4 regions of the Sphingomonas sp. PSPC2-2 genome follow, and region 2 is predicted to be linked to each of the others. Evidence: predicted binding sites of a transcription regulator. Region 2 holds the regulator's gene; each other region holds the start of a gene.
The links. Region 2 encodes LexA, which represses DNA repair genes until DNA is damaged. Its sites were predicted from a motif close to GTTCCNCNCTTGTTCT; they were not measured.
Positions count from the first base shown of each region.

Region 1: ACP7BY_RS20625 (DUF6771 family protein) is a predicted target of LexA. The motif match lies at 3,706-3,721, and genes of this name have one in related genera.
Region 3: ACP7BY_RS11955 (ImuA family protein) is a predicted target of LexA. The motif match lies at 2,959-2,974, and genes of this name have one in related genera.
Region 4: radA (DNA repair protein RadA) is a predicted target of LexA. The motif match lies at 3,318-3,333, and genes of this name have one in related genera.

Region 1 is NZ_JAFCWU010000021.1:4,136-9,975, reverse strand. Features, by position in the region: gene ACP7BY_RS20655 (hypothetical protein) at 1-95, opposite strand, end outside; gene ACP7BY_RS20650 (HNH endonuclease) at 189-1,046, shown strand; gene ACP7BY_RS20645 (DUF736 domain-containing protein) at 1,347-1,667, shown strand; gene ACP7BY_RS20640 (hypothetical protein) at 1,796-2,287, opposite strand; gene ACP7BY_RS20635 (hypothetical protein) at 2,659-2,820, shown strand; gene ACP7BY_RS20630 (hypothetical protein) at 2,963-3,424, shown strand; gene ACP7BY_RS20625 (DUF6771 family protein) at 3,514-3,696, opposite strand; gene ACP7BY_RS20620 (DUF736 domain-containing protein) at 4,063-4,380, shown strand; gene ACP7BY_RS20615 (transcriptional regulator domain-containing protein) at 4,456-4,731, shown strand; partial or broken gene ACP7BY_RS20610 (DUF2285 domain-containing protein) at 4,754-4,885, shown strand; gene ACP7BY_RS20605 (DNA -binding domain-containing protein) at 4,949-5,326, shown strand; gene ACP7BY_RS20600 (helix-turn-helix transcriptional regulator) at 5,422-5,679, shown strand; gene ACP7BY_RS20595 (replication initiator protein A) at 5,679-5,840, shown strand, end outside.
Region 2 is NZ_JAFCWU010000002.1:353,496-359,335, reverse strand. Features, by position in the region: gene ACP7BY_RS05900 (sensor histidine kinase) at 60-1,070, shown strand; gene ACP7BY_RS05895 (molybdopterin molybdotransferase MoeA) at 1,101-2,285, shown strand; gene lexA (transcriptional repressor LexA) at 2,357-3,028, shown strand; gene ACP7BY_RS05885 (nuclear transport factor 2 family protein) at 3,184-3,549, shown strand; gene ACP7BY_RS05880 (ComEC/Rec2 family competence protein) at 4,062-5,840, opposite strand, start outside.
Region 3 is NZ_JAFCWU010000006.1:5,967-11,806, forward strand. Features, by position in the region: gene ACP7BY_RS11945 (error-prone DNA polymerase) at 1-306, opposite strand, end outside; gene ACP7BY_RS11950 (Y-family DNA polymerase) at 303-2,234, opposite strand; gene ACP7BY_RS11955 (ImuA family protein) at 2,152-2,871, opposite strand; gene ACP7BY_RS11960 (3-methyl-2-oxobutanoate dehydrogenase (2-methylpropanoyl-transferring) subunit alpha) at 3,142-4,440, shown strand; gene ACP7BY_RS11965 (alpha-ketoacid dehydrogenase subunit beta) at 4,649-5,656, shown strand; gene ACP7BY_RS11970 (dihydrolipoamide acetyltransferase family protein) at 5,656-5,840, shown strand, end outside.
Region 4 is NZ_JAFCWU010000001.1:313,886-319,725, reverse strand. Features, by position in the region: gene ACP7BY_RS01495 (PadR family transcriptional regulator) at 19-585, shown strand; gene ACP7BY_RS01490 (DUF2218 domain-containing protein) at 672-986, shown strand; gene ACP7BY_RS01485 (glycosyltransferase family 4 protein) at 996-2,144, opposite strand; gene ACP7BY_RS01480 (glutathione binding-like protein) at 2,211-2,915, shown strand; gene radA (DNA repair protein RadA) at 3,355-4,725, shown strand; gene ACP7BY_RS01470 (CvpA family protein) at 4,998-5,555, shown strand; gene ACP7BY_RS01465 (iron-sulfur cluster assembly scaffold protein) at 5,644-5,840, shown strand, end outside.

The DNA of each region.
Region 1 (5,840 bases), on a different contig from region 2:
CCGCTCCGGCCATGATAGACGAAATGCTTGCCGAAATGCGGTAGGTCGGGCGCAAGGTTCATGCGCAGCAATGGTTCGGGCTCCGGCACGCTCATGCGGCCATTCTGGCAATGTCAGGCGGCGATGCAACGCAAAACCGTGTGAGAGTGATGCCGGCATTTTAAGAAGTCGGCGCTAGATTGGCGAGTATGCCCACGCTCGAAGACCTTCGGCCAACGCGCAAGGATTTTGTCCATGACCTCGTGCGCGATGCGGGCCTAGACGTCTCCGACTGGTCCAACAGCAAACGCGGCGCGGCCGGCGCACGCACCAATCCCAAATACTGCTACGAGTGGGTATTCGTCGAGCCGAGCAACGCCATCGTGCTCAATCTCTGGCACGTCGTTCTCGATCAGGAGCCCGATGGCCGCATCGTCCATCGGGGCAATTTCCGGGAGGACGCGCGAATTCAATTCGAGCGTGGATGTGGCAATCCCTGGGGCCGCCGAGCCGAAAAACTCGACCAGGCACTCCAGCTTGCGCGCCGCGACAATCTCGCGATCCGCGTGATCCTCAACGCCGGCATCCGCCGCGGGCGCGATGACCCCGATGCCAAAGCCTCGAAGGTGACCGAACGCGCGCTTGATCCTGAGCCCTGGACGTTGATCGCCTATGACGGCGCGACGGGCGCACATGTCTTGGCACGTGGGACAGCAGGCCCGCGCTTCGTCGACCAGTTCGGGCCTTCCGCTCCGGAGGATCTAGCTGTCCGCCGTCGTGAACAGTCCGGCCTTGTCTATGTTCGCGATTCCAGGATTCGCGAAGCAGCGCTGATGCGGGCTGGCGGCTGTTGCGAATATTGCGGCGTCCCCGGCTTCCTGCGGGCAGACGGCGCGATCTATCTCGAAACGCACCATATCGTGCCTCTTTACGAAGATGGCCCCGACACGCTGGCGAACGTCATTTGCCTGTGTCCCAACCACCATCGCGAAGCGCATTTCGGCGCCAACGCTACCCTGCTACGAGCCGATTTTCTCCGGCAGATCGCTATCCTGCTCTCGGCGTGATGTGCGCGAACCGGGGCGAGTCCCGCGCGCGCGGTTGGGCGCAGGTCGTCCCGGAGCGACGACGCTAGTCGAAGCATGACCATGTAGCCGTGGCCTTTCCAGGTCCGATCGAAGCCACAAGCACTACCTCAGCCGCTTTGGACCACCCCCTCCTTGTCGCCTGTCTGCGGGGCTCGCTCGCCTCGTGCCGTCAACCCCGCAAGGGGGTTCCCCTGCGCTACGCTTCGGTGACGTCGGCTTCCGGCCCCTTCGGTAGGCGCCATCGGGGATGGTCCCCGAGCAACCGAAGGAGTTCTGAAAATGGCTGTCACGATCGCAAACCTCACCGTCAAGGCCGACAACACCCTGGAAGGCACGCTCGCGACCCTCGTCGTCACCGCGCCGATCGCCCTGGTCCCCAACGTGCGCAAGTCGCACGACCTGGCGCCGGATTACCGCATCATCAGCCGCAAGAACGGCTTCGAGCTCGGCGCCGGCTGGATCAAGGTCTCGGAGAAGGGCAACGAATATATCTCGGTTTCGCTCTCGGCTCCCGAGTTCGGGACGATCTACGGCAACGTCGCCAACGCGCCGGGCGATGACCCGAAGAAGAAGGTCATCATCTGGAACCCGCCCGCCTGAGCCGCTGGCTGCGGCCCCGCCTTCGAGCGGGGCCGCATTACCACGTTCTCGCCGCCGGGCATGACCGATGCCAGTCGCCCTCGGGCATCAAGCGCCCGGGAGCGACATTCCCTTTGAGCATCCATGAGCTAGGCCTCTGCCGCCCCAGCAAGCGCGAGCTTTGCCTGCAGCGCCTCTTCGAGGACCGTCAGCGCTTCCACGATCTGGTCGAAGTCTGCTGGCAATTGAAACTGCTCGGGTCTCTCGTACCGAAACCAGTGCTGCTTATAGGGCGCTCGCAATACCTCCAGGATTTCGCGCAAATTAGGGGCTTCCGATACGAATCCACGCTTCTCGGCCTCGTCGAGCGCCCCGACCAGATCGTGGCCGACTTTGTTCTGAAGATATTTGGCATCGACGTCGGGGTCGCAGGCGACGATCGCCGATTTCAACATCAGTTCCAGGCCAAGACCAAGCAGATACTGAATCGACAGCGAGTTTGGCCCGTTGAAGGCGTGAGATGCGGTATCCTCGATACCCTCAACGACTGCATGCTCAACTGTGGCTCTATATAATAGGCAAGACGCCGCTGCATGTGATCTGCCCGTATGGCAGAGTTCCTTGGCGAGTTCGATGCTCATGCCGCGAGAATGGCGCACGCGCGCGACTTTGCAAGCGCGGTCAGTTCGTCTCAGTCCGGCCGGACGATGACCATTTCACTTCGCGGTAGCGCTGGGATGGGCCAACCAGCCGCAACCTTCACGAGCGGCGAGGTTCCAGGCGAACGACTGTGCGGCGCGGCATGGCGGCACACGTTCGGCGCGAAGCCCATCCCCGCTCGGCTGGCGCTAATCCCTGGGCGCGAAGCCAGGTCTCCTTCAATCAACCCGTAAAGGGTCCGCTACGCCAAGGCGTGCGGCCGCGCATCGCGCGGTGATTGCGACCTGTCCCCGGCCGGCGGGGCGCCTGTCGAGCGGGGATGGTCTCCGCTCCCCGACAGGAGCCGTTCATCATGCCGCTGACCACCGCACAGTCGTTCGCCTGGAGCCTCGCCAGGACGCTGATGATCGTCATCGTCCTGATCAAGACCGACCGAGGCTATATCGCGATGCCGAGCGACGAGTTCGACGGCAATCCGGACCAGGTGGTTCGTGAGTACGACCCATGGGCCTGATCGAAACTCAGTCACCCCAAGACCGACAGGCCCCGCTTTGGCCATTTCCCCAGATGGACTCGCCTGCTATCCTCTTCATGCAGATCGCGCTGTGGAGGTGGTGGAGGGCGCGTCCGAGATCCATGTTGCATGGAGGACGCACATGACCATCCTGCTTGTGCTCGGCCTGTTCGCCGGGCTCTATATCTTCTGGCTCGCGATCACTCTCGCGGTCCATGCGCTACCGCTCTATGTCGGCCTCGCCGCCGGATTCTGGCTCCATAACCATGGTCAGGACTTTATCGTTTCGATCCTTGGCGGCTTCCTCGCGGGCGTCTTGACCCTGAGCGCCGGCCGGCTTCTCTTCGACCTGACGCAGTCGCCGACCGTGCGCCTCGTTATCGCGTTGCTATTCGTTCTGCCCGCCGGCTTTGCAGGATATCAAGCCATCCACGGTATCGTCGGACTCGCATTGGGCACGGGGATGGCGCTCACCGTCATGAGTGTGGTCGGGGCGTGCATCATCGCCTGCATGGCATGGTCGCAGCTCGGCTCGGCACAAACATCAGTGGCAGAGTCAGCCCGCGACGCCGATCGAGGCGTCAGGGACGGCGCTGCCGGCTAGACCGTTCCCATACCAGTTAGGTCGTGCCAGCGGCGCCCGTCCGTTCGATCCGGCAGATCGGCGCGGGCGGGTACTGGCCCTTTGCGGCATCAGAACGGCCAAGCCAGTTGATCGCGGTCCACCGGCACCTCGATCTTCTCAAGTCGGTCGAGGATTGTGGCCGCAATCGTGTCGGCAGCACGTTCCCGCATCTGTTCATCGCGCATGGTCAGGCCGACCCGAGCCCAGCCCGGCGCGGAGAGGATGGCGGTGGCAATCGAATCGAGCGTCATGCGCCCATGAGAACAAAAACGGAACACATTGGCAAGCCCATCGAATGATGTTCCGCGGGCCTCGCAAGGTTTCTTGTCACGGCCATCGCCGCCCGGTCTCATTTCCATATTCGCGCCACACCCTCACGGCCCCTCGATACCGCGCATCTGTCAGCAGGCCGCTATCGCTCGGTCGACTTGCCGCAACGGCTGCTCCCGAACTTTCTTCCCCCGGCGTGCCGCCGTTCCTCGCGAGACAAGAAAGTCCGTTTTCCGCCGTCCTCCGCTGACGCTGCGGGCCGATGGCTGCGGCGTCGACCGCCCGCTGACTTCCCATGCGCATCGAGGCCGCAAGGGCGCGGCCCGAGACATGGAAAGGACAAGGACATGAGCAAGATTGGCAGCTTCAAGAAAATCTCCGGCGAGCTTCGCGGCGAAATCTTCACCCTCGCGCTCCACGCCAAAGCGGTTCGGATCGTTCCCCTGGACAATGTGACCGGCAATGCGCCGAGCCACCGCGTCCTTCTCGGCGAATCGGAAGTCGGCGCCGCCTGGACCAAGCGGACGAACGACGATCGTCCCTACCTCTCGGTCAAGCTCGACGATCCCAGCTTCGTCGCTCCGATCTTCGCGCAGCTCTTCGAGAAACCCGAGGGCACCTTCGATCTGGTCTGGACCCGGCCGCAGCGCCGCAGCAAGACCTGACCCCGCCACGAGCCGCCCGGCGTTCGCGCCGGGCGGCCTCCCAATTTCTGGGGATAAGCTCCTCTAGAACTTGGAATGTTCCCGCTCGATCCCCGCATCCAAGCTGTGCCCCCCACCTCGAAGGGCCTGGCGATGACCGGAGAACGCAGGGGAAACGGCGCGACGCGGCGCAATCTCGATTTCGCGGGATTCGCACAGGAATTCCTCCGCCGCAACCCCGCCTATCGCAAGGACTATCAGGCGATCTCGCGCAATAACGCGCGCGGCATGCCCACGGCCGAGCAGGAGGTGATGGCCCGTCGATGGGGGCTTTGCTTTTCCATGCGCACCGGATGCGCTTCCGGCCAGTGAACCGGCGCTTTGGCCGCCATCAATCTCGCCCGCGACCGTCATCCTCGACGCCGCGCCGCCCGACATCGCCGACGCGCCGCCATTCGACATCGGCGACTGGCCCATCATCCTCGCTGATCGTACATTGTCCGATGGTCGCCATGTCGTTCTCGGCGACATCGATGGTCCACATCACCTCTGGCTGCGCGATACGCCCCCCGGCCAGCCGCTCGCTTATGTGATCGTGCGCGACCCGGCGATCGAGGCGCGCCGCCGTGCCGCCTGGCGGCTCGATCGGCGCCTCGCCGGCGCGCCGCCCTCGCGCCGCAACGGCGCGTTCCGGCCGACGGCATTTCAGCGGCGACGCCTCGACCTCCTGCTCGACATACTCGATATGCTCCTGACTCCCCCATCCGCGCCCAGACCGACGTCGCACGAGATCGCAAGGCGCCTGATCTATCCCGGCATGACGATCGGGCGCGGCATGGAATGGAAATCCTCGACCGAACGCCGCCGCACCCAGCGCCTGATCAACGAGGCGCTTGCCCTCATGCACGGTGGCTATCGCGCGCTGCTCCGCGGTGTCGTCGGGGGGCGACAAAAGTCAGCGGCGTGAAATAGCCGCTCCGGGGCGCCGGCCCTTCTTCTCCAATGTCCGCCCCGTGGTTCCGCACCGGCCCATGCCGGCCGGCGCATCCAAGGAGGACGATCATGCAGCCAGACGCATCCGCGCAGCGCCCGCGCTATCTCAAGACACCCGATGCTGCGACCCATCTCGGTCTCAGCCCGCGTACCCTCGAAAAGCATCGCTGCTATGGCACCGGCCCGGTCTATCGTCGGCTTGGCGGGCGGGTGGTCTATGCGATCGACGATCTTGAGAGCTGGGCCGCGCTCGGCACGCGCCGCTCGACATCCGATACCGGTGCCGGCACCGTCCATCCCGCCCGGCGCCGTCCGGCGGAGGGCTGATGACGGTGCCGCGCAACGCATCCCTTGGGATCGGCGAACGCGCCCAGCTCGACCTGTTCCGGTCGGTGCCGGGCGATCTCGCGCCGCGCGATGCGCAGGACCTGATGACATGGCCGTTCTTCAGCCTCGCCAAGTCGAAGCGCGTCACCCCTATCGATTTT
Region 2 (5,840 bases):
TGGTACCTGGCCGAATGAATCACATACGACCGAACCTGCTGGAACGATTGCCGCTCCTGATGGACCGCCCCATCGCGGCTTACGCCCTCGCTACGGTGTCGGCCGTTCTGGCGGGACTTTTACGTAGCGCGCTGAACCCGTATTTCCCGCCGGGCTTTCCGTTTCTCACCTTCTTTCCGGCGGTCATCATCTCGGCGTTCCTGTGGGGTCGGGGGCCGGGCGTGCTGTCGGCGATTCTGTGCGGGCTTATCGCCTGGTATTTCTTCATCCCGCCGCTGTTCAGCTTTCAGATCGAGGTGCCAACCGCGACCGCGTTGCTCTTCTATATCGGCGTCGTCGCGGTTGATATTGCGCTGGTCGATATGATGCAAAAGGCCAACGCCCGCCTGCGCGAAGAACGCGAACGCACGCGTGAACTGGCGGCCCAGCGCCTGGATCTGGTCGAACGCAGCAATGTGCTGTTCCACGAATTGCAGCACCGCGTGTCCAATAATTTGATGATGGTCGCCGCATTGCTCAGCGTGCAGCGTCGCGCGATCGCCGATGAGGCCGCCAAACAAGTCCTCGACAACGCCGTCCACCGCGTCCAGCTGATCGGGCGAATCCAGCGGCAATTGTATGACGTGAGCGGGGGACAGGTCGCCCTTCATGCCGTGGTCACCACATTGGTCGCCGATCTCGCCGAGGCCGGCGGGAAGCCCGGAATCGCGTGTCGCGTCGACGCGCAAACCGATCTCGTGCTCGATCCCAATGCGCTGATCCCGCTGGCGTTGATCCTGGCGGAGGCCGTCGCGAACGCCTTCGAACATGGCTTTGCCGATCGCGAAACCGGGCGGATCGACGTGGTCGTACAGCGCACCGACGACACGCTCGACCTCAGCGTTACCGACGATGGTGCCGGTTTGCCCGATGGGTTCGACATGACCCGCACGACCAGCCTCGGCCTGACCATCGCCAGCACCCTGGCGCGGCAATTGGGGGGACGGTTCGATGTCGCGGCAACGCCGACTGGCGGTACGATCACCCGGCTGACGATCGAGCGGATTGCCCCACCCGCGACGACCCGCTGATACCCGCCAGCCTTACCGGAAAGCATGACGATGGCCTCTCCTCTGATCTCCGTGTCCGATGCGCAAGCGCGCCTGTTCGCGCTTGGTGCCGCAGTACCGAGCGAAACGCTTCCACTGGCCGCGGCCGCCGGACGCTGGCTGGCAAGCGAGGTCTACGCCTTGCGGACCCAGCCCTATGCCGATCTCTCGGCGATGGACGGCTTTGCGGTGCGGTTCGACGATTTGCCGGGGCCGCTGCGCGTGATCGGCGAAAGCGCCGCCGGACGCCCCTTTACCGGGACGTGCGGCGCGCACGAAGCGGTGCGCATCTTTACCGGTGCCGCCGTGCCGCCGGGGGCCGATAGCGTGCTCGTTCAGGAAGAGGCCGCGCGCGAGGGCGACAGCCTTACTCTGTCCGGCGATGGCCCGGTGCGCGGCGGCAATATCCGCCGCAGGGGGCTCGATTTCGCCAGCGGTGAGGTGCTCATCGCGAAGGGCGAGCGGCTGACAGCAGCGCGCGTCGCACTGGCGGCGATCGCCGGACACGCCGAATTGACGGTCGCGCGGCGGCTGCGCGTCGCGGTCGTGGCGAGCGGGGACGAACTGGTTGCGCCGGGTGCCAGCGGGCCACCCGATGCGCTGCCCGAATCCAACAGCGTGATGCTGGCGACGTTGCTTGGTGATTTGCCTGTCGACGTCCTTCGGCTCGGCATCCTGCCCGACCGGCTCGATGCCATCGCCGCCGCCTTTGCGGCGGTGGAAGCCGACATTCTCGTCACCACCGGCGGTGCCTCGGTCGGCGACCATGACCTGATCCGTCCCGCACTGGAGGCGGCAGGCGGGAGGATCGATTTCTGGCGGATCGCGCTGCGGCCCGGCAAGCCCATGCTGGCAGGGCGTTTGCGCGGGACTACGGTGCTGGGCCTGCCCGGCAACCCGGTGTCGGCCTTCGTCACCGCGACGGTGTTCCTGCGCCCGCTGATCGCGCATCTGAGCGGCGCGCGCGATGCGATGCCGGTTTTGCGCACGGCGATCCTCGGTTCGGCGTTGCCCGCCAACGGCGTGCGGCAGGATTATCTGCGAGCGGAGACGCGCGACGGGCGGGTGTATGTCGCGCAGCGCCAGGACTCGTCGTTGTTGCGGACGCTCGCCGAGGCCGATTGCCTGATTGCCCGTGCACCGCATACGCCAGCCGCCGAGCCCGGCGACTCGGTGGAAATCCTCGCGCTCCCGTAAAGCGCGCGCTTGACGCGTGATTTTTCGTTCCGTATAGGTTCGTTGTCTGTTCCGACGAAAGGGCCCGAGCGATGCTAACGCGCAAGCAGCATGAGCTGATCTGCTTCATCAACGACCGGCTTGATGAGACCGGGGTGTCGCCGTCGTTCGAGGAAATGAAGGAAGCGCTCGACCTCAAATCCAAATCGGGCGTCCACCGCCTGATCAGCGCGCTCGAGGAACGTCAGTTCATCCGCCGCCTGCCCAATCGAGCGCGCGCGCTCGAAGTGCTGAAAATGCCCGAGCGTGGCACCAACACACCGACCAAAACCACTGCTGCGCCCGCCGCCAATCTCCGCGCGATGCCGGAGCCCGCCAATGACGTGATCGAGATCCCGCTGCACGGCCGCATCGCCGCCGGTGTGCCGATCGAAGCGTTCGAAGGCGCCTCGATGCTTGCCGTCCCCGCCGCCCTGCTCGGCAATGGCGAGCATTATGCGCTGGAAGTCGCCGGGGATTCGATGGTCGAGGCCGGGATCCTCGACGGCGATTATGCACTGATCAAGCGCCAGGAGGTTGCGCGCGACGGCGAAATCGTCGTGGCGCTGATCGAGGAAAGCGAAGCCACCCTCAAATTCTTCCGCCGCGAAGGCGCGATGATCCGGCTCGACCCCGCCAACCGGGCGTATGACCCGCAGCGTTATGCACCGGCGCAAGTGCGCGTGCAGGGCAAGCTGGCGGGGATTTTGCGGCGGTACGATTGAGGGGGAGCTCTGACGGGTTTCGCCCGATGGTCACCGCTCAAGATCCTGATCAGCGGCTCGATAGCTCTCCTTCCTTTGGAAGGGCTTGAACAGGCTGAACAGTCTCGTCCCAGGGATGTTATGAACAGCCAACCGGATTAACGCGGGAGGAAATTGTGTCGGAAGCGCCAGAAGTCGATCTGTTGCACGCGAGCATCCAACGCGTCTGGAACGAGCGTGACGACGTCGTCCGGCTCGCTGCAATCGACGAGATCTACCACGCGTATGCAACAATATTCGAGCCGGCCCGCGCAGTCAGCGGCCATAAAGCCATATCCGAGGTGGTGGCAGGTGTTCTTGCCGATATGCCGCCCGGTTTCCGCTTCGAAATCGATGGGCCTGGCCTCGGCCATCACGGCGTCGCAACGGCGCGGTGGAAGGGTGGCCCGCCCGGTGAAATCACGGTGACCGGTGTCGATGTTGCCCGTGAGAAAGACGGGAAGCTGATCGAACACTATTTCTTCTTCAATCCGTCGCAGTGAGACGCCGCAGAAGCAATCTTGTCTAAGGAGAGAAAGGGGGCAGGCACGTTAAAAAGCCATCTGCTTTCCGCCAATTGCGTAGATAGCCATCTTCAAGCATTCTACTATGGGCAAGTCCGGTGGGAAACACGACTTGAAGCGCGAGATTTGGTTTAAAAAGGTTCTATGGAGCTACATGCCCTGTAATCTGACGGGCCTCTTATTAATTTGTGGACTCGTCTTTATCGGGGTTGGCGGGGTTTTTGTGGGGCAGTGGGCGCTGCGAGCCGCCGATGTAGACGGTGCGGACGACTGGCCCTTTTTGCTGATAATCCCGACCGTTATCTCTGGGTGGATCATCGCAGAACGCCATAGTTAAGTTCATAGTGAGCCGCAGTTTGAACGACCGCTTCCCACCAAAATTTGGCCGCGCCGGGCGGGGAGGATGATGTCGGGCCAATTCTATACCGGTCGGTGTTTCAGATATGCTGCCGTCCGACGGGCGCTCCGCCTTCGCGCAACCGAGAAGCCCGTCATCGACGCCCGGCCATCGCTTGATCCCTTCTCCCACTCCCACCAAAGCGTCCGTGCCGTACCCCCGGCAATACCGGCATCGTCACCCACGGATGCCGGTCGCCCGCATGGCGCACCGTGCGAACCGACGCCGTGCCAAGCGCGATCGCCACTCCCCCGCTGCGGGCCAGCGTCGCCCGGTCGAGCCGTAGCCAGCGCGGTGCGCAGCGGCGCGGCAGGCGGCGTTCGCTGATGACGATGTCGGCCTCTGCGCACGCCGCCATCAGATCGGGCGCGGGGACGAGATAGGCGCTGCGCGTCGCGAGGATGCGCCAGTCGCGGCCGCCGGCGCGGCGCGTCATCAGGCACAGGTCGCGGCTGCAGCGCGCTTCGGGCTGTTCGGACATCAGCACCGGTAGGTCCTCAATCCCGCCATTCTCCGCCAGCATGTCGGCGGTGTAATCGCCGGTACGGTCGCGCAGCAGCGCCAGATCGCCGCGTGCTGTGCGGATCGCGACGTGGCGGCCGTCGCCCGTCACCAGCACGTCTGGCGCGGGCGTCAGCAGCGCCCATACCGCGCCGACCGCGAGCGGCAGCAGCCCCAACCGCCGCCAGCGCGTGCGCCATAACGCCAGCCACAGGCCACCCACCACCATCAGGGCGTAAGCAGCACCGGGCATGGCGGGCAGCGGCGCGACCGATCCGGGAATGGCGGCGGTGGTGTGCGCGATCCACAGCAGTAGATCGAGCGAGCGCGCCGTCGCCCACCAGAACGGTGCCCCCGCGCCGATGCAATCAAAGAGCAATGCCAGCGCCTCCAGCGGCATCGTCACGAAGGTGGTGAGCGGAATCGCCACGATATTGGCGACCGCGCCGTACACCCCGGCTTTCTGAAAGTGGAACAGCGAGATCGGCAGCAGCGCCAGTTCCACGACAAGGCCCGTCAGCAACAACGAAGCGAGCTCGCGCGCCAGCTTTGCCAGCCGAGATTGCTCGCGCGGGCCGAACCAGCCGCGGACCGCGGGGTGCTCGTTGAGCGCGATGATCGAGGCGACCGCGGCGAAGGACAGCTGGAAGCTCGGCCCCGCCAGCGCCTCGGGATAGAGCAGCAACACCACCACCGCGCCCGCTGCAACCAGCCGCAGCGTCAGCGCCTCGCGCCCCAGCGCCAGCGCGATCAGCACGAATAAGGCCGCGACGCAGGACCGGATCGTCGGCACTTCGGCCCCGGTCAGCAGCGTATAGCCGATCGCCGCGAGCGCCCCCGCTCCCGCTGCAATCAGCGGCAAGCGCCAGCGCAAGGCCAGCCACGGGCTGAGCGCGAGCAGGCGCATCACCAGCACCATCACCGCGCCGACCGCCGCCGTGATGTGCAAGCCGCTGACCGAGAGCAAATGCGCAAGACCCGAACGGCGCATCGCCTCATTGTCGGCCATCGGGATGCTGCCCTGGTCGCCGGTAGCCAGCGCGGCGGCAATGCCCCCTGCCCCGCCCCCGCCTGCTTGCGCCTGAATATGCTGCGACAATCGCACGCGCAGCCCCGCTTCCGCCGCCGTGCCGCCACCCGCGATGACGCGGATCGGCGCGAAGCCACGCCCAGTCGCGCCGATTCCGTCGAACCAGGCGGTGCGGGCATAATCATAGGCTCCGGGCACGGCGGGTTCGGGGGGCGGCATCAGCCGCGCCGACAACAACAGCGTGGCTCCCGGCGCCAGCCCGACTGGAACATCGGCGTCGGTCAAATTGACGCGCAGATGCGCGGGGAGCGTTGGCAGCGGCTGGGGCGGCCCGCGCCGTTC
Region 3 (5,840 bases), on a different contig from region 2:
GCGGCCCTTGCCGAGCGTCAGCAGCCGGGTGAGGCGGCTCCAGCCGACGCGATCCTCGGGCCAGACCAGCACCGATGTGCCATCGACCAGATCGAGCCGACAGCCCGCGACCAGCCGGATCGGGCGGATCGCCGACATTTGCTCGGCCGCGACCAGCCCGCGCACCACCCCGCCGACCGAATTGCGATCGGTAATGCCGAGCGCGGGCATCCCGGCGATGGCGGCGGCCTGGAACAGATGCTCGGGCGAGGACGCGCCGCGCAGGAAGCTGTAATGCGTCGTCACCTGAAGCTCGCACCACGTCACCCGAACGCTCCGTGCATGAACCAGGCAAGATCGCCCGTCTCGCCGCGTTCGCCATCGCCGCGACGGAACAGCCAGAAACGCTGCCCGGCTTCATCCTCGACCTGGAAATAGTCGCGCACGCTGTGCCGCTCGGTGCCGCGCTTCCACCATTCACCGAGAATGCGTTCGGGGCCGTCGGCGCGGACCACGCGGTGCGCCATGCCGCGCCAGGTGAAGCGCTTGGGCGGCTGGTCGGGCAATTCGGCGAGGACATGGTCGAGCAGTTCGGGCCGCCGCAACAGCCGCACCGGGCGCGGCCAGCGCGGATCCCAGGGATGCAGCGGGCGCGAGCGATCGAGCTGGCGGACATCGTCGGGCTTGATCTTGGGTGCGGCGCGTGCCGGTGGGTCGAGCGGCGGGGCGGTGGCGACCGAGCGTTCGGGCACGTCGCTTTCGACCGCCACGCTGCGCCACAGCGCGCTTATGCCAATGCGGTTGGCGAGCGTGTCGATCAGCGGCGCAAGATCGGGCGCGCGGTCTTCGAGCGTTTCGGCAAAGGGCTCGGCGCCGAGCGGATCGGCGCGGCGGACGTGGAGCGCGAGCGCATCGATGCCATAGCCCGGCGCGATTTCCTCGATCCGGCGCACGATCAGCCGCAGCAGATGCGCGCCGTCGCGAGTCGGGCGGGCGAGGCCGATGCGCAGGCGCTGCGGCACGCCGTCGATGCGATCGGCGACCAGATCGATCAGGCGCGCGCCGAGCCCCGCTTCGGCCAGTGCGGTGACGAGGCGCGGCATCAACACCCCGAGCCAATGCGCGATCGCTTCGGCGGTGGCGATCGGCTCGGCGAAGCGTTGCACGACGGCGATCGCTTCGGGCGGGATGACGGGGGCGAGCGGTTCCGCCAGCCGCCCCGATGCTTGATCCAGCCGCGCGATGAGCGTGCCGCCGAACCGGCGCGCGAGCGGGGCGCGGGGCAAGGCGGCGAGCTGGCCGATCGTCTCGATCCCCAGCCGTTTGAGCAAGTCGCGCGCGCGCGGTTCGAGCCGCAGCGCAGCGGTCGGCAGCGGGGCGAGGGCGTCGAGGTGTGCGCCGGGCGGGCAGATTTGCGGGGCGTAGCGCGCCAGCGCCCACGCCGCGCCCGGCGTATCCGCCACGGCGACGCGCGCGGTGAAGCCGTGCCGCTTTAGCAACGCCACGATCCGCCGCGCCATCCGCGCCTCCCCGCCGAACAGATGCGCGGTGCCGGTGATATCGAGGAACAGCCCGTCCTCGCCCGACGGCATCACCACCGGGCACCAACGCCTGGCCGCGAGCAGGGCGAGGCGCAGCAAGGCGGCGCGGTCGCCCTCCGGGTCGGCGGGGCGGATGTCGAGCCCGGGCACCAGCGCACGCGACTGCGTCACCGCCATGCCGGGCGCGAGCCCGAGCGCGCGCGCGGCGGGGCAGGCGGCGGCGATGACCAGAGCATTGCCGGATTGGAGGCTGGTGATGCAGGGGGCGGGTGCTGCCGCTTTTCCTCCCCTCCCTGGAAGGGAGGGGGTAGGGGGTGGGTCGGCCCGTAAGCGGGCGGACGGGCTGTCATCAGCCGACCCACCCCCGGCCCCTCCCTTCCAGGGAGGGGAGGCAGAAGCGGCACCCTTGCGCGGATCGCGCACCGGCGTGCGCCCTTCATCGGGCGGCATCGCCTTGAACGGATGCGCCGCCGCCTCGCTCACGCGCCCGGCGCGACGGTCGCGGGGTGGCGCTTCGGTCCGTGCCCAGCGCGCGCCGGGACGCCAGCCACCACCGCGCGGCACCGAACAGGCGACGGCCTGTTCCTGCGCGGCGATCGCGTTCAGCGGGGCGGTATCGACTGACGCGCGCTCAGGCGGCGTGGCGATACGCTCGGCCTGCGCCAGCCGTTCGATCGGCCAGTCGGGCAGGTAGAGCGAGGCGACCCGTTTCATCGCATGCCTCCATCGTCCAGTCGGCGGGTTCGCCGCCGCGTTGGCGGACCAGCTCCACCCGCCAGCGTGCCCGCCCGACTCCGTTAGCGCCGACCGGCAACGGGGCGGACGGCGCGGCGGCGATGCGCCAGCGCGTCACGGCGGCGGACGGCACCGCGAGCGGATTGCCACCGCCTTTATCCGTCGCCGCGCGGGCATGGCGCTTGAGCAGCAAGGCAATCGTCTTGCCGCCCTCCGCCGCCAGTTGCAGCCGCCGCGTATTGGGCATCGCCGCGCGCTTCACTTCGCCGACCACCGCGCCAAGGCCACGGTGGCGGAGCCCCTCCTCCATCAAGGCGAGCAATTCGGCATCGTCGGCCGCCTCGGCATAGATCAGCCGTTCGGGGGCGAGCCCGGCCTGGTACAGCCCTGGCGCGAACAGATCGCGCCGCCGCACCACCCACAGCACCGGGCCCCAGGCGCGCGCCGCGATTCCGGCCATGAACAGCGTCGCGGCGGCATCGTCCGACGGGGCGGCGCTGGCGGCGGCGATCTCATGCAGCGAATCGAGCCGGAGCCCGCCGGGCGCCAGCTTCTCGTCGATCGCGCCGATCCCGAAGGGCAGCACCGGGCGACGACGCAGCCCGTCACGTTCCACCTTCTTCAGGCTTTCGCGAAGCTCGGCTATGATGGCCGAGGAGGGGATGGCAGGACAGGACACGGCCACGACTCGCACAATAGGTTCGTTCCTATTTTGTTCTGTTTGTGTGACCCGAGTCAAGCGGCCCCTTATCGCAATTGGGACGGTCCGTCGTTTCCCCGCGTTCGCCCCTCTCGCCAAAGCTCACGAAATTTTATAACAACGATTCGAAAGAGCGTTTCTGCGTGCCCGAGCGTTGGTACAGCGCACGCCCCGTTTGGAGAGATCATGGCAAGCGACCGCGTTCCTGCGCATTTGAAGCCCAATTTGCCGCCTTTGTCGCTCTATGTGCCCGAACCCAAATTCCGGCCCGGCGACACGGTCGATTTTACGCAGGTGGCGATTCCACCCGCAGGCGAAACGCGGCGGCCCGACACTGCCGACCATGCCGAGAGCTTCACCGATCTCGCCTATCAACTGGTGCGCGTGCTCGATGAGAACGGCCAGGCGGTCGGCGCGTGGAACCCGCGGCTGTCGCCCGATATGCTGCGGGGCATGTTGCGCAGCATGGCGCTGGTGCGCGCGTTCGACGAGCGCATGTTCCGCGCGCAGCGCCAGGGCAAGACCAGCTTCTACATGAAGTGCACCGGCGAGGAGGCGGTCGCGGTCGCCGCCGCCTTTGCGCTCGATTATGAAGACATGTGCTTCCCCTCCTATCGCCAACAGGGCCTGCTGATCGCGCGCGGCTGGTCGATGGTCGACATGATGAACCAGATCTATTCGAACACCGCCGACCGGTTGCACGGCAAGCAATTGCCGATCATGTATTCGGTCAAGGAAGCGGGGTTCTTTTCGATCTCGGGCAATCTGGCGACGCAATATCCGCAGGCGGTCGGCTGGGCGATGGCGAGTGCTGCCAAGGGCGATACGCGCATCGCGGCGACCTGGTGCGGCGAGGGATCGACCGCCGAGGGCGATTTCCATTCGGCCTGCACCTTTGCCAGCGTCTACCGCGCGCCGGTGATCTTCAACGTCGTCAACAATCAATGGGCGATTTCGAGCTTCTCCGGGTTTGCGGGCGCGGAATCGACGACCTTCGCGGCGCGCGCGGTCGGCTATGGGATCGCCGGGCTTCGCGTCGACGGCAATGACGCGCTGGCGGTCTATGCCGCCACCGCCTGGGCGGCGGAGCGCGCGCGCACCAACCAGGGGCCGACGCTGATCGAGCATTTCACCTATCGCGCCGAAGGCCATTCGACTTCGGACGATCCGGGGCAATATCGCTCGGCGGGTGAGCCGACGGCCTGGCCGCTGGGCGATCCGATCGCGCGGTTGAAGGATCATCTCATCGCGATCGGCGAATGGGACGAGGAACGCCATGCAGCGCAGGACAAGGAGTTGGCGGAGCAAGTGAAGGCCGCGCAGAAGGAAGCCGAGGCGAACGGCGTGCTCGGCCACGGCCTGCACCAGCCGCTCGACAGTCTGTTCGATGGCGTGTTCGAGGAAATGCCGTGGCATTTGCGCGAGCAGCAGGCGCAAATGATCGCCGAAGAAACCGCCAGCGGCCGCCCATGGGCGCGCAAGTGATGGGTGCGCGCAAAATCTCCCTCTCCCATTGGGAGAGGGAAGGGGCCCATCGCGTCAGCGATGGGAAGGGTGAGGGCGATGCCCCGCGCCCGGTCACCCTCACCCTTCCGGCGCTTCGCGCCTCCCTCCCTCTCCCGATGGGAGAGGGATTATGAGCGACATCATGCCAGAAACCGAAACCGCTTCCGAAACCCCGACCTCCACCCGCATGAACATGATCCAGGCGATCAATTCCGCCATGGACGTGATGATGGACCGTGACCCCGATATCGTCGTGATGGGCGAGGATGTCGGCTATTTCGGCGGCGTGTTCCGCGCGACCGCGGGCTTGCAGTCCAAATATGGCAAGACCCGCGTGTTCGATACGCCGATCACCGAATGCGGCATCATCGGCGTCGCGGTGGGGATGGGGGCCTATGGCTTGCGGCCGGTGCCCGAAATCCAGTTCGCCGATTATATCTATCCTGCGCTCGACCAGTTGGTGAGCGAGGCGGCGCGCTTGCGCTATCGCTCGGCCGGGGAATTCACCGCGCCGATCACGGTGCGCTCCCCGTTCGGCGGCGGCATTTTCGGCGGGCAGACGCACAGCCAGAGCCCCGAGGGGATCTTCACCCATGTCTCGGGCATCAAGACGGTAATCCCGTCGACGCCGTACGACGCCAAGGGCCTGCTGATCGCGGCGATCGAGGACAATGATCCGACGCTCTTCTTCGAGCCAAAGCGCATCTATAACGGCCCGTTCGACGGCCATTGGGACCGGCCCACGCAGAATTGGTCGCAGCATCCGGCGGGCGACGTGCCGACCGGCTATTACAAGATCGAACTGGGCAAGGCCAAGGTGGTGCGGCCGGGCGAGGCGCTGACGGTGCTGGCTTATGGCACGATGGTCCACGTCGCGCTGTCGGTAATCGTCGAAGCGGGGGTCGATGCCGAGGTGATCGATCTGCGCACGCTGGTGCCGCTCGACATCGAGACGATCGAGGCGTCGGTCCAGAAGACCGGGCGCTGCATGATCGTGCATGAAGCGACGCGCACTGGCGGCTTTGGCGCGGAGCTGTCGGCGTTGGTGCAGGAGCGCTGCTTCTACCATCTCGAAGCGCCGATCGAGCGCGTCACCGGCTTCGACACGCCGTACCCGCACAGCCTGGAATGGGCGTATTTCCCGGGCCCCGTCCGTATCGGCGAGGCGCTCAAGAAAATCATGAAGGACGCATAATGGCGCGTTTTACGTTCAAACTCCCCGATATCGGCGAAGGCATTTCCGAGGCCGAAATCGTCGCCTGGCATGTGAAGGTCGGCGACCGGATCGAGGAAGACCAGCAGATTGCCGACATGATGACCGACAAGGCGACGGTCGAGATGGAATCGCCCGTGTCGGGCATTGTGATCGAACTGGCGGG
Region 4 (5,840 bases), on a different contig from region 2:
CATCCAGGTCGTAAAGGCATGGCGATGGGCGGGCGCTTTGGTGGCGGCTTCGGCGGCGGGTTCGGACGTGGCCATGGTCATGGGCACGGCCGGGGCGACGGTGACGGGCGCGGTGGTCCGCGTGGCCGACGGATGTTCGATGGCGGCGAATTGCGGTTGGTGCTGCTCAAGCTGATCGCCGACGAGCCACGCCACGGCTATGATCTGATCCGCTCGATCGAGGAACTGACGGGGGGTGCCTATGCGCCGAGCCCGGGCGTCGTCTATCCCACGCTGACCCTGCTCGACGACATGGACTTGATCGAGGCGCGGCAGGCCGATGGGGCGAAGAAGCTCTTCGCGGTCACCGAGACCGGCACCGCGCATCTCGCCGAGAATGCCGAACAGGTCGAGGCGCTGTTCGCGCGCCTTGCCGAGGTCGGCGCAGAACGCGCGCGGACTGACAGCGCCTCGGTGCGCAGGGCGATGGGCAATCTGCGCGAAGTGTTGATCCACAAGTTGCGCAGCGAGGACGTGGCGCAGGAAACGCTGCACGAAGTCGTCGCGCTGATCGACGAAGCCGCGCAGAAGATCGAGCGGCTGTAAGCATGACCCGGCTTCAGCTCCTCCGCCGTCGCCTCGCAAGTGCCGCGGCTGCGGCAGGGGCTGAGCCTCCCCTTCGGAGACGTGATATGAGCCTGAGCACAACCGCGCGCGTGCCGACGGCGCATGCGAGCAAGTATCTTCAGCAAACCTGCAAGCATTGGGAGCACAATCTGGCGGTGGTCTTCACCCCAGAGCACGGCACGATCGTGTTCCCAAAGGATGCGCGCGGGGCCAATTTCCCGGGCGATGCCACCGTCACTTTCGATGCCGAACCCGATGCGCTTGTGGTGCGGATCGAGGCTAGCGCAGTCGAACAGCTCGAAGCGTTGCAAGGCGCGGTCGCGCGCCATGTCGATCGCTTCGCGTTTCGCGAGGCCCCACTCGCTTATGATTGGCGCTGAACGCGCACGTCATGCGGCGCGGCGCGCGAGTACCTTCAAATAGGTGTCGAGCACGGTCTGGTTGATGCGTTCCCATTGATAGGTCGCGGCCTCGGCATGACCGGCGGCCCCGGCGGTGCTGCGGAAGGCATGGTCCTCGCAGAAGCGCTGTAGGGCGTCGGCGTAGCCTTCGATGTCGGTCGGGGGCACGATCAGCCCGGTGACGCCGTCGGCGATCAGGCCGACGGCACCACTGGCGCGGGCCGCGACGACGGGCACGCCCGCCGCCATGGCTTCCAGAGTGACATTGCCGAAGGTCTCGGTCACGCTCGGGTTGAAGAACACGTCCATCGACGCGACCGCCTTGCCCAGATCGTCGCCGGTCAGATAGCCGGCGAACACCGCATCGGGCACTTCCTGCGCGAACCAGTCGCGCGCGGGGCCTTCGCCGATCACCAGCGTCTTGTGCTTGACGCCGCGCGCCTTGAGCGTGCGGAGGGCTGCGGCGAACACGTCCAGCCCCTTTTCTTTGACCAGCCGCCCCAGAAAGCCGACCGCAACCTCGTCATCGCCGATGCCAAGGCTACGTCGCCACGCCAGATCGCGCTGCGCGGGGTTGAAGCGATCGTGATTGACCCCGCGCGACCAGCGCGTCACCGGGGTGGGCACGCCCCATTCGCGCAGGATCTCGCCCATGACCTGGCTTGGCGCGAGCACTTCATCGACCCGGCTGTAAAAACGCTTCTGAATACCGATCATCGGCGGCACCAGAAACCCCAAGCCGTAATAGCTCATATAGGTCTCGAACCGCGTATGGTACGAAGCAACCCGGGCGATGTTATGCTTTTCAGCATAATTGAGCGCTTTGTGCCCCAGACGGTCCGGTGCCGAAACGTGGATCATATTGGGCGCGAAGGCGTCGAGATCGCGCCGGACACGGTTGCCCATGCCGCGCGTCAGCTTGTATTCGCCGCGCAACGGGATCTTGATCGATGGCGCGCTGACCAGGTCGCCGACCGGCGGGAATGCTGGGGTGCGGCTCGTCGGTGCATAGATTCGCACCTTCACGCCGCGACTGAGCAGATAGCCGACCAGGAGGTTGAGGGTCTGGTTGGCACCATCACGGGTATAGTTATAATTGCCGCTGAACAGGGCTACGCGGAGATCGGACGCTTCCATCGTGCCGGGCCATAGCGAAGCTATCGCCGGATGACTATCTCTGGCGTCAAAGGAGTTTTCGCGCCGATGACCGACCTTTCCGCCTTTCCGATCACGCAACGCTGGCCCGCCACCCAGCCCGACCGGCTGCAACTCTATTCGTTGCCCACGCCCAACGGCGTGAAAGTATCGGTCATGCTGGAGGAGACAGGGCTGGCTTACGAGCCGCATCTGGTCGATTTCGCCAAGGACGACCAGCACAGCCCCGCCTTCGAATCGCTCAACCCCAATGGCAAGATCCCCGCGATCCTCGACCCCGATGGGCCGGATGGGAAACCGCTCGCTTTGTTCGAATCCGGCGCGATCCTGCTGTATCTGGCGGAAAAGACCGGCAAGTTCCTGCCCAGCGATCCCGCTGCGCGCTGGCAGGCGATCCAGTGGGTGATGTTCCAGATGGGCGGGGTTGGGCCGATGTTCGGACAGGTCGGCTTCTTCGTGAAGTTTGCTGGCAAGGACTTTGAGGACAAGCGCCCGCGTGACCGCTATGTCGCCGAAGCCAAGCGCATCCTCGGCGTGATGGACGGCGTGCTCGCGGGCAAGAGTTGGTTCCTGGGGGACGATTATACCATCGCCGATATCTCGATGCTCGGCTGGGTACGCGGTCTGGTCGATTTCTACGGGGCAGGCGAGCTGGTCGGCTTCGACCAGTTCACGCACGTAAAGGCATGGCTCGAGCGCGGACTCGCACGGCCAGCGGTGCAGCGCGGTCTGGCGATCCCGGCGCGGGGGTAGTCAGGCCGACGGCGCGTCCGAAAAGCCTTCATACCACACGGCAATTGCGTTGTTGTGGGCGAGCCACGGCGCGGGTGCGGTCTCCTGGATCGCATCCCCGTGCTGCCGCCATCCGCCGAGCGAGCATAGACAAAGCCGCTGCAATCGAGCTTGCCATTGGAAGGGATGGTCGCGGCGGCGAAGGATGGCATGGTGCCGGGGCTCTTATATTCGGTCTTCTTGCCAAGCCCGCTGCGCGCGCGCGTAATCGCCGTTGCCGAATCCATTGTGCTTCCCCTGTTCCCGGCGCGGGGTCGTGCTCGACGGTCAGCCCCGCGACTCGCCCGCTAACAAGGCGGCGTCCCGATTTCGTGAAAAACGCGTGCGCCGGGCGGGTGGACGACACGACCCACAACGAAATTTGTTCCCCTCTCGTTCCGGTGTTGCTACATCGCTGCTTATGGCAAAACTCCAAAAGCGCTATGTCTGTCAGGCCTGCGGATCGGTGTCGCACCGCTGGCAGGGGCAATGCGCCGATTGCGGGGAATGGAACACGCTGGTCGAGGAAGCTCCCGCTACCGTCACGCCGTTCCAGGCGAAGCATAATCTGCAGGGCGGCGGGCGCGCGTTTCAGCTCGTCAGCCTCGATGCCGAGATCACGCTACCCGATCGGCTCGCCACCGGCATTGCCGAGCTTGATCGCGCGCTCGGCGGCGGGTTCGTCGAAGGATCGGCGACGCTGATCGGCGGCGATCCCGGCATCGGCAAATCCACCTTGCTCCTGCAAGCGGCCGCGAAGATGGCGCTGGCCGGGCTGCCAGTCGCCTATGTCTCGGGCGAGGAAGCGGCCGATCAGGTGCGTTTGCGCGCGCGGCGGCTCGGGCTCGGCCATGCGCCGGTGATGCTGGCGGCGGCGTCCTCGACGCGCGACATTCTCACCACGCTCGGCCAGGCGACGCCGCCTGCCTTGCTGGTGATCGATTCGATCCAGACGATGCATAGCGATTTGATCGAGGGGGCGCCGGGCACCGTCAGCCAGGTGCGCGCCTCGGCGCAGGAATTGATCCGCTTCGCCAAGGAACGCGGCACTGCGGTGGTGCTGGTCGGCCATGTCACCAAGGACGGCAGCATCGCCGGCCCGCGCGTGCTCGAACATATGGTCGATACCGTGCTGAGCTTCGAAGGCGAGCGCAGCCACCAATATCGCATCCTGCGCGCGATCAAGAACCGCTTTGGCGGCACCGACGAGATCGGCGTGTTCGCGATGGTGGCGGAAGGCTTGGCCGAAGTGTCCAACCCCAGCGCATTGTTCCTGACGCAGCGCGAGGAAGGCATGACCGGCACCACGGTGTTCCCGGCGCTGGAGGGCACGCGGCCGGTGTTGGTCGAGATTCAGGCGCTGGTCGTGCGCTTGGCGAGCGGCGCGACGCCCCGGCGGGCGGTGGTCGGCTGGGACAGCGGGCGTCTCGCCATGGTGCTGGCGGTGCTGGAGGCGCGCTGCGGGCTCAGTTTCTCCTCGAGCGAAGTCTATCTCAACATTGCGGGTGGCTACCGCGTGCAGGACCCGGCTGCCGATCTGGCGGTGGCGGCGGCACTCATCTCGGCGCTGTCGGAACGCCCGGTGCCCGCCGATGCGGTGGTGTTCGGCGAACTGGCCTTGTCCGGAGAAATCCGCCCGGTCGCGCACGGTCCGCTGCGCTTGAAGGAGGCGGGCAAGCTCGGCTTCGAACGCGCGCTGCTGCCCGCGGCGGTGACGGACGACAAGAGCGGGTTGAAGTTGAGCGGATTCGGCACGCTGGCCAGCTTTGTGGAGCATATGCTGGGGCGGTGAGGGGGCGTTGCGCCCTCCCACAAGCCTTCCACTGGTGGAGCGTAATGACTCTTGGTCGCATCCTCTCCCTGCCCTGTCCGTAGCTCCCTGTCCGTAGCTCTCCGTCCGTTCGTTTCGAGCGTAGTCGAGAAACCTGGCACAGCGCTTGTGGCTCTTTCTCGACTACGCTCGAAACGAGCGGGTTGAGGAAAGCACTCCCCCAAACCCCGTAACCCCCAACACGCCCGCACCCCACTCGACTTCCACCGTCCCACGCTTGTAAGACGCGCGCCATGCATCTTACCGCCCTCGACATATTGGTCCTGCTCGCCGTTGGCGGTGCCGCCACGCTCGGCATCACGCGCGGCTTCGTCACCGAAGTGCTTTCGCTGTTCGCCTGGGTCGGAATCGTGTTTGCGATCAAGCTGTTCCATGTCCCGCTGACTCATGCGTTGACCGGCGTGGTCGGCACGACGACGGGCGCGGCGGTGCTCGCCTTCGCGATTCTGGCGGGCGGCACGTATTATGGCGGGCGCATGGTTGCGCGGGCGATCGGTGCCCGTACCCGCGATTCGGTGCTGGGGCCGGTCGATCGCGCGCTCGGCTTCGGCTTTGGCGCGCTCAAGGGCTTGATCCTCGCGAGCCTGGCTTTCCTGCTGGTGGTGCTGATGACCGACACCGTCAGCGGCGGCCCGGCGCATCGCCCCGAATGGCTGACCTCGGCCAAGGTCTATCCCCTCCTCAACAGCACCAGCGCCAGCATCGCCGATTTCGTCGATCGCCGCCGCAAGGGCGAGCCGGTGTTCGGGCATGGCGCGAACGTCGCCGACTCCGATCGCGCGGGCGAGTAGCGATTTCTCGGTCCCTGGCCGCGCAAAGCGGCGCAGAACATCCCATCGCCGGGGTGACGAATCCCCCGGCATGCCCTACATCCGCTGCATGAACGCGCCGCTCTACAACACCGAAATCCTGCGGCTCGCCGCCACCATTCCGCATCATCAGCGCTTGCCAAGTCCAATGGCGACCTCGGAAAAACGTTCGCCGATCTGCGGCAGCCGCGTGACGGTGGATATCAATGTCGATGCTGAGGGGCGCGTATCCGACCTCGGTCTGCTGGTGCGCGCCTGTGCGCTGGG